DNA from 3 places in the uncultured Porticoccus sp. genome. Region 2 is predicted to be linked to each of the others. Evidence: predicted binding sites of a transcription regulator. Region 2 holds the regulator's gene; each other region holds the start of a gene.
The links. The regulator sigma-54, encoded in region 2, starts transcription at its own class of promoters, with help from an activator protein. The targets are predictions, from matches to a motif close to TGGCACANNNNTTGCNNT.
Positions count from the first base shown of each region.

Region 1: a site for sigma-54 is predicted at 2,430-2,447, ahead of AACZ64_RS00070 (THxN family PEP-CTERM protein). Genes of this name have one in related genera too.
Region 3: a site for sigma-54 is predicted at 2,334-2,351, ahead of AACZ64_RS00890 (TorF family putative porin). Genes of this name have one in related genera too.

Region 1 covers NZ_CAXBHS010000001.1:13,054-17,219, forward strand. The annotation lists gene AACZ64_RS00055 (PEP-CTERM/exosortase system-associated acyltransferase) at 1-122, shown strand, start outside; gene AACZ64_RS00060 (ThiF family adenylyltransferase) at 195-1,058, shown strand; gene AACZ64_RS00065 (hypothetical protein) at 1,080-2,153, opposite strand; gene AACZ64_RS00070 (THxN family PEP-CTERM protein) at 2,576-3,511, shown strand; gene prsT (XrtA/PEP-CTERM system TPR-repeat protein PrsT) at 3,835-4,166, shown strand, end outside.
Region 2 covers NZ_CAXBHS010000007.1:143,194-147,359, reverse strand. The annotation lists gene lptA (lipopolysaccharide transport periplasmic protein LptA) at 1-30, shown strand, start outside; gene lptB (LPS export ABC transporter ATP-binding protein) at 31-756, shown strand; gene AACZ64_RS08305 (RNA polymerase factor sigma-54) at 881-2,332, shown strand; gene raiA (ribosome-associated translation inhibitor RaiA) at 2,353-2,640, shown strand; gene ptsN (PTS IIA-like nitrogen regulatory protein PtsN) at 2,646-3,104, shown strand; gene rapZ (RNase adapter RapZ) at 3,117-3,977, shown strand; gene AACZ64_RS08285 (HPr family phosphocarrier protein) at 4,003-4,166, shown strand, end outside.
Region 3 covers NZ_CAXBHS010000001.1:184,691-188,856, forward strand. The annotation lists gene AACZ64_RS00875 (alpha/beta fold hydrolase) at 1-213, opposite strand, end outside; gene AACZ64_RS00880 (YifB family Mg chelatase-like AAA ATPase) at 293-1,786, opposite strand; gene AACZ64_RS00885 (accessory factor UbiK family protein) at 1,854-2,111, opposite strand; gene AACZ64_RS00890 (TorF family putative porin) at 2,427-3,200, shown strand; gene AACZ64_RS00895 (P-II family nitrogen regulator) at 3,254-3,592, shown strand; gene AACZ64_RS00900 (ammonium transporter) at 3,612-4,166, shown strand, end outside.

The DNA.
Region 1 (4,166 bases), on a different contig from region 2:
CGCCCTATTTCTCAACGACGGATAAGGCAATTAAAGGAATGCTGCCCAATTTGCGTGGGTTGTATGAAGCGATTTACCCTTTGGTGAATAGCGGTTATCAGGCATCGGTTATGAGTCGGTAGTTACTCAACTGTTGTCATGCTCAGATAGTTGGCGTCATGAAAAGTAGATTGAGTTTTGGCGGGGAGTGAGGTTTGGCAGAGACCTTTGATTATGAAACAGCATTTTCCCGCAATCTGGGATGGGTGACAGAGGCTGAGCAGCAGCTGCTCTCCGCTAGGCGAATTGCTATTGCCGGATTGGGTGGTGTAGGTGGCAGTCATCTGCTTTCCCTGGCCAGGCTCGGCGTCGGCAGCTTCCACGTGGCTGATATGGATATCTTCGAGTTGGCTAATTTTAATCGTCAGGTCGGAGCGACCATTCCCAACCTGGGAAGGGCCAAGGCTGACGTGCTGTCAGAGATGGCGGCGGCTATCAATCCCGAGCTCGACATAAAGACCTTTCCTGAGGGGGTGGCTCTCAACAACCTCGACGAGTTTCTCGCCGGTGTCGACCTCTATGTTGATGGGCTGGATTTTTTTGCTCTGGATATCAGGCAGGCAGTATTCGCTGCCTGTGCCGACAAGGGTATCCCGGCTATTACAGCGGCACCTCTCGGTATGGGGGTTGCCCTGCTTTGCTTTATGCCGGGGAAAATGACCTTCGAGCAATACTTCAGAATGACGGGGTTGTCAGAAAACGAGCAGCTCCTGCATTTTTTGCTGGGGCTGTCACCTGCCATGTTGCAGTCTGCCTACCTGGTGGATGATAACAGGGTCGACCTGGCAGCCCACAAAGGCCCGTCAACCAATATGGCCTGCGAACTCTGTGCCGGTGTTGCTGCCACCCACGCGCTCAAGGTTCTACTCAACCGCGGGGAGATTCTTGCAGCCCCCTATGGGCTTCACTTTGATGCCTACCGCAATTGCCTGAAAACAACCTGGCGACCCTGGGGAAATGCCAATCCGATACAAAAACTTGGTTTGTTCATTGCCAAAAAAAGGCTCGGGATCCGGTAAGGATTGCCCGATTTTCCCCGGTTATCGGGTAGAGGTATCGGTGAAAACCTTTTCGATAGGTAATCGCAGCGAGGAGGGTGGTGTCTGTTTTTTGGGATAGCCGACTCTGAGCAGCATGTGCAGGCTTTCTCCCTCGGACAGGCCCAGTGTGCTCTGGCAGTTGTTTGCCAGCGTTGTCGCTGCGCCAACAAGATCAGAAGGGACTGTGCCGGTGGACAGTCTCGCCAGCTGGTCAGATATTACATAGTACGGGTGAGCGGCGATATGCTGGCCATTGAGATAGCTCCAGCTTCGGTTGAGCAGCATTCCGGCATCAAGTGCGCCGGTGGCATCCGGCGGGGCAATCACCGCCAGTAGTGCCGGTGCACCAGCGACAGGTGCTGAATCCACTGTTGCCAGAAACTTGTAGATGCCCAGACGGTTGAGCATTTTCATACGATTCCAGTCACCGATAAATTTCAGCAGATACGAGCCGCCGAGCGGTAGTGCCAGCGTCTTTAAATCCAGTCCGTCAGCTTCTTTTACACTGTCTTCGGAAAAGCGCAGGCTGGCCATCAGCCACTCGTGAACCTCTCTGGTCTGAAAGCGAATTTCTGAGGCCGATTTAACCAGTTGCCCAACCTGCCTGATCTGTCTGGGTTCATTGATGGTTATCAGTCTGGCGCTGCTTTCAGATAGCTCTCCCAGGCTGTCCAGAACATCCTGGGGAAGCGGCGTATTCTTGTAGGGGAAGCGATTGGTATGACGAATCGATGGGTATTGTTTGGTGCGCTCCAGCAGAGGCTTGACGGGTGATGGCTTAAAGTCCATAGCCGCGTAGTAGGCTCCGTTGGCCTCACCTTCGGGCCACCAGTGAATCTCCGTTTTCAGGTCCCTCTGCTGCGCAGCATTGACGATGTTTTCCACTGCGGCGCCCATCGATAACAGCGTTGCCTGGTTGTCGGGGGGAAAAGTGCGGCCGGTGACCCTGGCGTGATCATAACGCAATGACAGCTGTTCGCCGTTCCAGTGGAAATGCCAGGGCTGTGAATTGTCGGCGGAGGGCGCGCGATGCCCGGCATTGACCAATTGCAGGATCGTATCTTTATCTGTCATGGCCGGATTATGAGCCGCCTGCGAAGCAGGGTCAAAACTATCTGTGACAACCTTGTGGGTCTCTCACCCTGTCGCACACATTTCTTCCGGTATAGATAAGGGGTTGATCATGGGGCAACAGGCTAAGACGTTTGTTTTTAAGTCTGCCGGCACCGTCAGGTTTCTTTACAGACCGCAAGTTCTCCTCAAGCGTCTGCCTCGACCCTCACGAAGATTCCTCAATAAAATCCTTTAATATCAGTAATATAATGTTTTTTTTGGAGGGTGCTCTAATCTTGGCATGCTTTGTGCTGAATATTACGGAAAGGATAATCAGTTTTTATCTGATAATCCTCTAAACAGAGAAAGACTTTTAAAGACGTTTAGACGCAGAGTCATCTTTTCGGCAAACAATGGAACTGTAAGGTTCTAGGAGTGAATAAATGAAAACGAACAATTTTGTAAAGCAGTTAGCTATAGGCCTGGGCCTCAGTGCTGCAATGGTGGGCAGCGCTTCAGCGGCAACCATGATCACCTCCTTTGACTACACCCAAGAATTTGAGTGGGTAGAGCCAATCAACCCCGCGGGTGTTGTAAAAGAAGGTGCAACCTCTGGTGTTTCTGATGTCGATGGTTTTACCAAACTGAGTTGGGGCACAGAATCCAATGATTTTGACCGTGTCAGTAGCCTGGTAATTAACCCTACTGCGGGCGATAGCACCACCCCGAGTAATAGCCTGACCAGTGGCAGTGGTGCGACTGGTTTGATGGTTTCGACGGATGTGAATGCTACAGCCTTCGCCCTGGGCCCGGTAGTTACCCACAATAACTATGTGATTACTGGTACATCTCTATCAAGCACGGCAGCACAGGATTATGTTGTCCTGACACCAAACGGTGGCGGCCCTGACCAGATTCAGGAAGTGACTTTCGGTGTGGACTTTACCGAAACAACCAATAACCCCGGCAATCCCGGTGCCTGCCCGGCGGGTGTTCCATTCAACGGATTCGGCTGTGGTGATATTTTCGCGCTCACCAGCGACTTGATTGGTCTGGCAACGGCACAAGCCTTTAACAACGGCTCTGTATTGGCCTTCCTGATCGATTCGTTCTCGGATGGTGACTTCACCTACGATGTCTACGTTGCAGCACTGGGTCTGGCTCCTCTTTCTGAAGAGGCTTGCAATGCAGCCGGCGCTGGTGACAACTGCATTGGCTTTGTTACTGCGGAGAATGAGACTAGCAGCTTCCAGCTCGAGTTTGCGATTCTGGCCACTGAAAACATCCCTGAGCCTGCTACTTTGGGCTTGCTGGCAGCCAGCCTGTTGCTGATGGGCTTGGTTCGTCGCAGAAAAGTAAACGGTAGCCTGTCTGCCTGATCTATTCTGTAAGTAAGTGTGAGTATGAAAGCGGCGACCTTTGGTCGCCGTTTTTTTTGCTTGGCTTTTCTGCCGGGTTCTTTTTTGACTGGGCTGGGTGACTGGAATGTATAACGGGCTACTCGTCTGCTCCACTCCACAGGTTTTATTTCTTTATTTCATCTGACCGCCATCGGATCAACGACTATCTATTTGTTCGCAAACCCTGTTTGCTTTAACCTTGAACGAAGTTTTATTATCAAAAAGGCAGTTTTATTTTTCGCAATAATGCTAATCACCTTCAAGCAAGCGGTTATCTCTGGCAGGTACAAAGGGAATTTTCTATGAGCAGATTTTTTCGGGTAGGGTTTCTGATGATTGTGGCAGGTCTTGTGCTGGCCTGTTCCAGTGATATGACTGGAAATCAGGAGGTTGCCAAGGCGGAGGCCTATCTTGCGGAAGGCAGGAACAATGCTGCCGTTATCGAATTGAAAAATGCATTGCAGAAGAATAGCAACAACCAGCAGGCAAGATGGTTATTGGGTGAGTACTATTTCAGCGAAGGAGCCTACGCCAATGCTGAAAAAGAATTGAAGGCAGCTCATGAACTGGGTCAACCTGATAGTGATGTATTGCCTCTTCTTGCTCAGGCACATCTTTCACAAAACCAGTTTGA
Region 2 (4,166 bases):
CCACCCAACAAGCAAAAGGATGCAAACTAAATGGCTATCCTTAAAGCGTCAAACCTGGTCAAAAGCTATAAAAGAAGGCCGGTGATTCGCGATGTATCCCTCACCGTCGAAAGCGGTGCGATTGTCGGATTGCTCGGGCCTAACGGCGCTGGCAAAACCACCTGTTTTTACATGATTGTCGGGCTGGTTCATCAGGATGGCGGCTCTGTTTATATCGATGATGAAGACATCACTTCTCTGTCCATGCACGGCAGGGCGCGCAAGGGACTTGGCTATCTCCCGCAAGAGGCTTCCATTTTTCGCAAGATGACCGTGGAGAATAATATTCTGGCGATCCTGGAAACCAGAAAAGATCTCGACAAACAACAGCGTGCAAAAAAACTGGAACAGCTACTCCAGGAGTTTCATATCAGCCATATCCGCAACACCCTTGGCATGAGCCTCTCGGGAGGGGAACGTCGCAGGGTGGAAATTGCTCGAGCACTGGCCATTGAGCCAGCCTTCATTCTTCTGGATGAACCCTTTGCCGGGGTCGACCCGATTTCAGTCAACGATATCAAGCAGATCATCCGTCACTTACGCGATATAGGTATTGGTGTCCTGATCACAGACCACAACGTACGCGAGACACTCGATATCTGCGAGCATGCTTATATCGTTGGCGAAGGACAGGTTATTGCCGAGGGGCAGGCCACCGATATTGTCGCCAACCAGCAGGTACGGGATATCTATCTCGGCGAAGACTTTATGCTTTGATGGGACGTATCACCGCACAGCGATTGTGCAAAGCGGCACACATTTTGCTTGTCTCCCCCCCCGGAGGCAGACTACACTTTCCGTGTGAACATCTTCGTAACAACTCTCTATACGCAGTCATAACATGAAAGCCAGCTTGCAACTGAAAATCGGCCAGCAGCTGACGATGACCCCTCAGCTACAGCAGGCCATCCGTCTGTTGCAATTATCCTCTCTCGACTTGCACCAGGAAATCCAGCAGAACCTCTACGATAACCCGCTGCTTGAGCTTGCTGAAGAATCCGAGAATCTGGCCGCAGAAACCGCCACTGGGAAAGTTGAAGATATCGACAGTGCAACGCGTGATCTTAACAGCAGTGAATGGGACAGCAAAATACCCACTGACCTGCCAGTCGATGCCAACTGGGACGACATCTACCAACCCAGCACCACCATCAGAAACACCGGCGCGGATACACGCGATTTTGACAGCGTTCACAACGTCACAGAGTCGCTTCAGGACCACCTGATCTGGCAACTTAATCTGACGCCGATGTCTCCCAAGGATTACCTGATCGGTGAAATCATTATCGATTCAATTGATAGCCGGGGCATGCTGACGGCACCGGTTGAAGAAATCTGGGCTGCGCTGGACGACGAAATTGAGCTGGATGAAGTACTCGCTGTAGTGCACCGCATTCAGCAGTTTGACCCACCTGGTGTTGCAGCCACCGGCCTCGCCGAATGCCTTCTGATTCAGCTGAACCAGTTCTCTCCTGATACGCCGCTGATTAACGAGGCCATCCAGCTCGTCACTGACCACCTGGAACTGGTTGGACAGCGCAATTTTCGACAAATGGAAAAAATCACCGGTCTGTCCCACGAGATACTCGAGGGTGCCATCCTACTTATCCAGACATTGGCTCCCAACCCCGGTGACGCCATTCGAAACGATGATATCGAGTACGTGGTACCCGATGTTCGAGTCACCAAAGTCGATAATCACTGGAAAGTTTCCCTCAATGAGGACATCACTCCTCGCCTGAGTATCAATCAACAGTACGCGCAGCTGATTCGCAGAGCCGACTCCAGCCAAGACAACACCTTCCTCAAGAATCACCTCCAGGAAGCCAAATGGTTTCTGCGCAGCATGGAAAGCCGCAATGACACCCTGATGCGCGTCACCAGTTGCATCATTGAATTACAACAGGGCTTTCTGGAACAGGGACCCGTGGCGATGAAGCCCATGGTGCTGGCAGACATTGCCGAACGACTGGACCTGCACGAATCCACTATTTCGAGGGTGACCACCCAAAAGTACATCGACACACCGCAGGGTGTTTTTGAACTAAAGTATTTCTTCTCCAGCCACGTCTCGACCGACGCTGGCGGGGAGTGTTCATCAACAGCCATTCGCGCTATGCTGAAAAAAATGGTAAGCGCTGAAAATCCGGGCAAGCCCCTCAGCGATAACAAACTGACAGCACTGCTTCAGGAGATGGGTATTCAGGTTGCCCGACGCACTGTTGCCAAATATCGCGAGGGGATGGGCATCCCCTCTTCCAGCGAAAGAAAACGCTACAACCCCAACACCTAACACCTATTAAGGAGAACCGCATGCAATTGAACATCAGCGGACATCATCTCGATATCACTGATCCGATCAAAGACTATGTCACTACCAAATTATCCAAACTGGAGCGTCATCACGACGGTATCACCAGCACGAACGTGATTCTCTCAGTTGAAAAATTGATCCAGAAAGCTGAAGCAACAGTCCATGTTAGCGGCGGTGAATTCTTTGCCGATTCCGAGCATGAGGATCTTTATGCGGCTATCGACATGCTGACCGACAAACTGGATCGACAGCTAATCAAGCACAAGGAAAAGAACCGCGGTAGATAACACTCATGAAACTGATTGATGTACTCACCCCTGAAAACACCGTTGCCAGCGCCGAGGGCGGTAGCAAAAAAAGGGTACTGGAAAACCTTTCCGTCTTCCTGAAAGAACGCATGGAGGGGGTCAACGCAGACGATCTCTACCAGAGTCTGCTGGCAAGAGAGCGACTGGGCAGCACCGGGATAGGAGAAGGTGTTGCCATCCCCCACTGTCGACTGGCAGGCTGTGAAAAGATTACCGGAGCACTTGTCAAACTGGCTGATGCCGTCGATTTCGATGCTATCGATGGAGAGCCGGTAGACCTGATCTTTGCACTGATCGTTCCCGAGGAGCAAAACGACGAACACCTGCAGGTCCTCTCTTCCATCGCCGAATTACTTCAGGACGAAACGGTTCGCAATGCATTGCGACAGGCCGGCAGTGATCAAGACCTCTTTCGGATAGCAACCGGCAATGATGGCGACTGAGGCGAAAGGCTAATGCGACTGGTGGTGGTAAGTGGGCGTTCTGGATCCGGCAAGAGTACCGCACTGAACGTCCTCGAAGATGTCGGTTTTACCTGCATTGACAATCTTCCCGCCAGTTTGCTTCCCGGCCTTTTTCAGAAAGCCATCAACGCCAAGAACCAGCATTGGCTGGAAAAAATTGCGGTGGGAATTGATGTCCGCAACCTGGGCGAAGACCTTGACCAGCTTCCAAAAATTCTTGCGGAGCTGAAGCATTCGGGCATCAACTATGAAGTGCTTTTCCTCGATGCCAGAAATTCCGTCATCATCCAGCGTTTCAGTGAAACACGCCGCAAGCACCCACTAACCAACGACCGGGTAGATATTAACGAAGCCATAGAACTTGAGACCACCCTGCTGGACCCAATCGCCTCAATTGCAGATCGCAGAATTGATACCAGCACCATGACCCTGCACCAGCTACGCGATGTCATCAAGCAGCAAATTGCTCCCCACACCAGGGACGACATGGCTATCATGTTTGAGTCCTTTGCCTTTAAACGCGGAGTACCAGTCAACGCGGATTTTGTCTTTGACGTTCGCTGCTTGCCAAACCCCCACTGGAAACAGGAGTTAAGGCCCTTTACCGGCAACGACCAACCAGTGATCGAATTTCTCGAATCGCAACCGGAAGTCATCGACATGACGAATGACATCAAGCAGTTCCTGTCCCGCTGGACACCGTCATTTCTTGCCAATAATCGCAGTTATCTAACCATTGCAGTGGGCTGCACCGGGGGGCAGCACCGCTCAGTCTACATATCCAGCGTTCTAGCCAGACATTTCAGCAACACCATGCCGAATGTACAGGTCCGGCACAGAGAACTGTCCTGACGGGCGCCATCACGGGAGGGCTGTTATGTCAAAAATCATCTGTACAGAAATCACCATTGTCAACCGTCTCGGGCTGCATGCTCGAGCAGCCGCAAAACTGGCTTCGACTGCCGGAAAATATGGCTGCGCCATCAAAACCGGGCGCAGTCCCGACAAACTGGTGGACGCCAAAAGTGTGATGTCACTGAT
Region 3 (4,166 bases), on a different contig from region 2:
TCTGGCAGGAGAAATAGACAGGTGGGCCAGCCAGTCTGTGTAGGCCAGCAATAACTGAACAGGAGACAGCCCCTGAGATGCCTTGCCGATGATTGAGCGTATCCGTGAGTCTATTTTCTCGACAGATGCATCATTTAATCGGGGGATTTCGGCGATGAGATTATCCAGTTCATCAATCACACTGGAAACTGTTCTGTCCGGTTTTTCCGCCATGTATTGCTCCTTGGTTAAGTGTTGCCAGTATACCACCGCCCAGAGGTCATTTTTGTGGCAGTCGTTTGTCGATGGCAAATCAATGACTCAGTCTGAGTCTGTAGCCGAGGGCTTCAGTGAGGTGAGCCATGGTGATAGCGGCACTGTTGTCGAGGTCTGCAATGGTCCGTGTCACTTTCAATATACGATGAAATGCTCTGGGTGATAAACCGAGTTGTTCTACCGCCCGATTGAGCAGGGTTTTTTGTGGCTGGTCAAGTGCGCAAAAGGTAGCCACTTCCCGGCTGGAGAGTCGGGCATTGATTGTTCCCGCCCGGGTCAGCTGCCGCTGGCGGGCTGCCATGACCCTGTTGCGGATATCTGTGCTGCAGTCGCCATCGGTTTTTCCGTCAACCAGCCGGTCGCCCGGCAGAGGCGGGACTTCTATCTGTAAGTCGATGCGATCCAGCAATGGCCCGGAGATGCGATCGGAGTAGCGGTGTATCTGGTCGGGGGTGCAGCGACAGCGTTGGCTGCCGTAGTAGCCGCAGGGGCAGGGGTTCATTGCCGCAATCAGTTGGAATGCCGCCGGAAAGCGCGTCTGAGCCTGGACCCTTGAAATCATGATTTCGCCGGATTCCAGTGGCTCACGCAGTACTTCGAGGACCCGCCGGGGAAATTCAGGCAATTCATCCAGAAACAATACGCCGTGATGGGCGAGAGAGATTTCCCCAGGCCTGGGCACGCTGCCGCCACCAACCAGTGCTGTTGCAGACGCCGTATGATGGGGCGAGCGAAAAGGCGGATTGTAAAGCGTACCCCGCAAGCCGCGACCTGCTACTGAATGAATGGCGGCCACCTCGAGCATTTCCCGCTCCTGCAACGGTGGCAATATACTGGTGAGTCGGCTGGCCAGCATGGTTTTGCCTGTCCCCGGAGGACCGCTGAAGAGCAGGTTGTGGCCACCGGCAGCAGCGATTTCCAGTGCCCGTTTGGCCTGGTGCTGACCGATGATGTCGGCCATATCTCCATCCGTTTCAGCAACACTTGCCCTGGTGCCGCAGGAAAGGGGCTCAATCGGCTGATTGCCATTCAGGTGTGCACAGACTTCGAGCAGATGGGTGGCGGCGATAACCCGGGTTTTGCTGCTCAGGGCTGCTTCCTCCGCATTCATGGTAGGCAAGATCAGGAGTCTGCCCGACTTTCCACAAGCCAGTGAAGTCGGCAGTACCCCCTCCACGGGACGCAAGTCCCCCGACAGCGCCAGTTCACCGATGACTTCGTATTGATCGAGCTGGTCAGCAGGGATTTGTGCCGACGCGGCCAGCACCCCCAGCGCAATCGCCAAATCGAAGCGACCCCCTTCCTTGGGCAGATCGGCGGGTGCCAGGTTAATCGTGATGCGTCGGGCGGGGAAATCGAAGTGAGTGTTCAGCAGGGCGCTGCGAACCCGGTCCTTGCTCTCTTTCACGGCAGTTTCCGGCATGCCCACAATTGACAACCCGGGGAGTCCGTTGGACAGATGAACCTCCACGGTCACGGCGGGGGCATCGATGCCGTATTTGGCGCGGGTATGGACGATGGCAAGTGACATGGATGCCCTCCTTGGCTGGCATGTCGATCAGATGGTGCTTCCTTTGTATTAGGGCGGCCGGGACCGTTCAGTCTTGCCGATTCTCCAATTGTGCTTCAAGCCTGGCGAGCTGTTGCTCGAGTTGTTCCAGCTTTTCCCGGCTGCGCTTCAGGACAGCCTGCTGCGCATCGAACTCGTCCCGGGTCACCAGCTCCAGCTTGTCGAAAGCAGCCTGTGCAGCCGTTCGCAGCTTCTGTTGCATGTCGCTACCCAGGGCCTCTGCGCCCGGGGTAATGACATTGTTGAGTTGGTGCAAAAACTGGTTGATGAACTCGTTAGGTCGCATTGATGGGCCGCTCCGAATAAGTGGTGATCTATTTTAAGGAGATCACTCTGTATGTACAGAGCACTTTAGTGACGGCTGCTTCCGGGCAGCAGTAAGCAGTGGGGCTTCCAGCGAAGTTTTTTGGTGCGATGACAGATTTGGTGAGTCCATTTGTGCACAAAAAAGGTGCATTGAGAGGTTGGTGCCCGCTTTACAGGAGTTCAATTACCGCTTTTTGAAGGTTGGCATGCCAAATGCATTAAGTGCTGATGTACCAATTACAAACCGTGATTGCATGTTTAATTTTTCGCTGTTGTTTATATTTTGGAGAAGCATATGAACGCATTTAAAAAGTCTCTGGTCGTTACCTCTATGGCGCTGACCTTCCCCTTGGCTTCCAATGTTGCGCAGGCCTACGAGGTCTCTGCCAACGTCACAATCGCTTCGGATTACAGATTCCGTGGGATTTCACAGAATGACACTGAAATTGCCATACAGGGTGGTTTTGATGTCGCGTTTGATAACGGACTGTACGTAGGTACCTGGGGTTCCCAGGTGGATTTCAATGATCCGGACAGCTCTGATGCTGGGCTCGAGCTGGATTACTACTTTGGTTACGGTGGCGATCTCACTGAAGAGGTTAGCTATGACGTCGGTTATATTTACTATGATTACCCCGGTTCCGATGCAACTGCATTTCCTCTGACCGGTAATCGTGATCTCGACTACCAGGAACTCTACGGTAGCCTGTCCTACAAGGGCGGCACACTGGGTTTCGCGTACTCTGACGATTATTGGCTGGAAACCGGTGAATTCTGGTATCTCTACGCGGACTACGGTTTCGAGCTGCCCCACGGGTTTTCATTGGGATTCCATGCGGGCTACAACAAGTTTGAAAATAAAAGTACTGACAGTGGCAAGGATGGCGAAGAAGCTTTCCTGACCGATGGTGAAGATAAGTACACCGACTACTCCATCACCCTCGGCAAGTCCTGGCAGGGACTGGATTTTGCACTGAGCTGGGTTGATACCACGCTGGACGATGAAGAGTGCTTCGATACGTCCTGGTGTGACAGCACGTTGTTGTTTTCCATTAGCAAAAGCATGTAATTGAACGGTGGCACCCGGCATGTCGGGTGCCACTATCTCTGAGGAGCAATGCAATGAAAATGATTACAGCAGTTGTCAAGCCCTTCAAACTGGATGACGTGCGAGAAGCGCTTGCCGCCATCGGTGTTCAGGGTGTGACGGTGACCGAGGTAAAAGGGTTTGGCCGACAAAAAGGCCACACAGAACTGTACCGTGGTGCTGAATATGTGGTGGATTTTTTGCCCAAGGTAAAACTGGAATTGGCCCTTGCGGATGAAATGGTGGACGGCGCTATCGAAGCGATTACCTCTGCCGCTCATACCGGCAAGATTGGTGATGGCAAAATCTTCATTTCGGATTTACAGGAAGTCATTCGAATTCGCACCGGTGAAACCGGTGTAGAAGCAGTTTAAGACACGGGAGACTACGACAATGAGTCCTGAAATTATTGAAGTTAAATACGCGCTCGATACATTTTATTTTCTGATCGCTGGCGCGTTCGTGATGTGGATGGCAGCAGGTTTTGCCATGTTGGAGGCCGGCCTGGTTCGCGCCAAAAACACCACTGAAATTCTTACCAAAAACGTCGCACTGTTTGCCGTTGCCTGCACCATGTATCTGTTTGTGGGTTATACCATCATGTATGGCGGCAGCGCGGGCGGTTTCCTGCCCGATGGCTGGTTCGGTAACAGTATTGCAAATGCTTCTCTCGAAGAGGTGCTGGCCAGCGACGGAGACACGTATTACTCCGGCGCGTCGGACTTCTTCTTCCAGGTGGTATTTGTGGCAACCGCGATGTCGATCGTATCCGGTGCTGTTGCCGAGCGGATGAAGCTCTGGGCCTTCCTGATTTTTGCCGTGGTCATGACGGGTGTAATCTACCCGATTCAGGGAATGTGGACCTGGGGTGGTGGTTTCCTTAGTGAAGCCGGTTACTCCGACTACGCCGGTTCCGGTATTGTCCACATGGCCGGTGCTGCCGCTGCC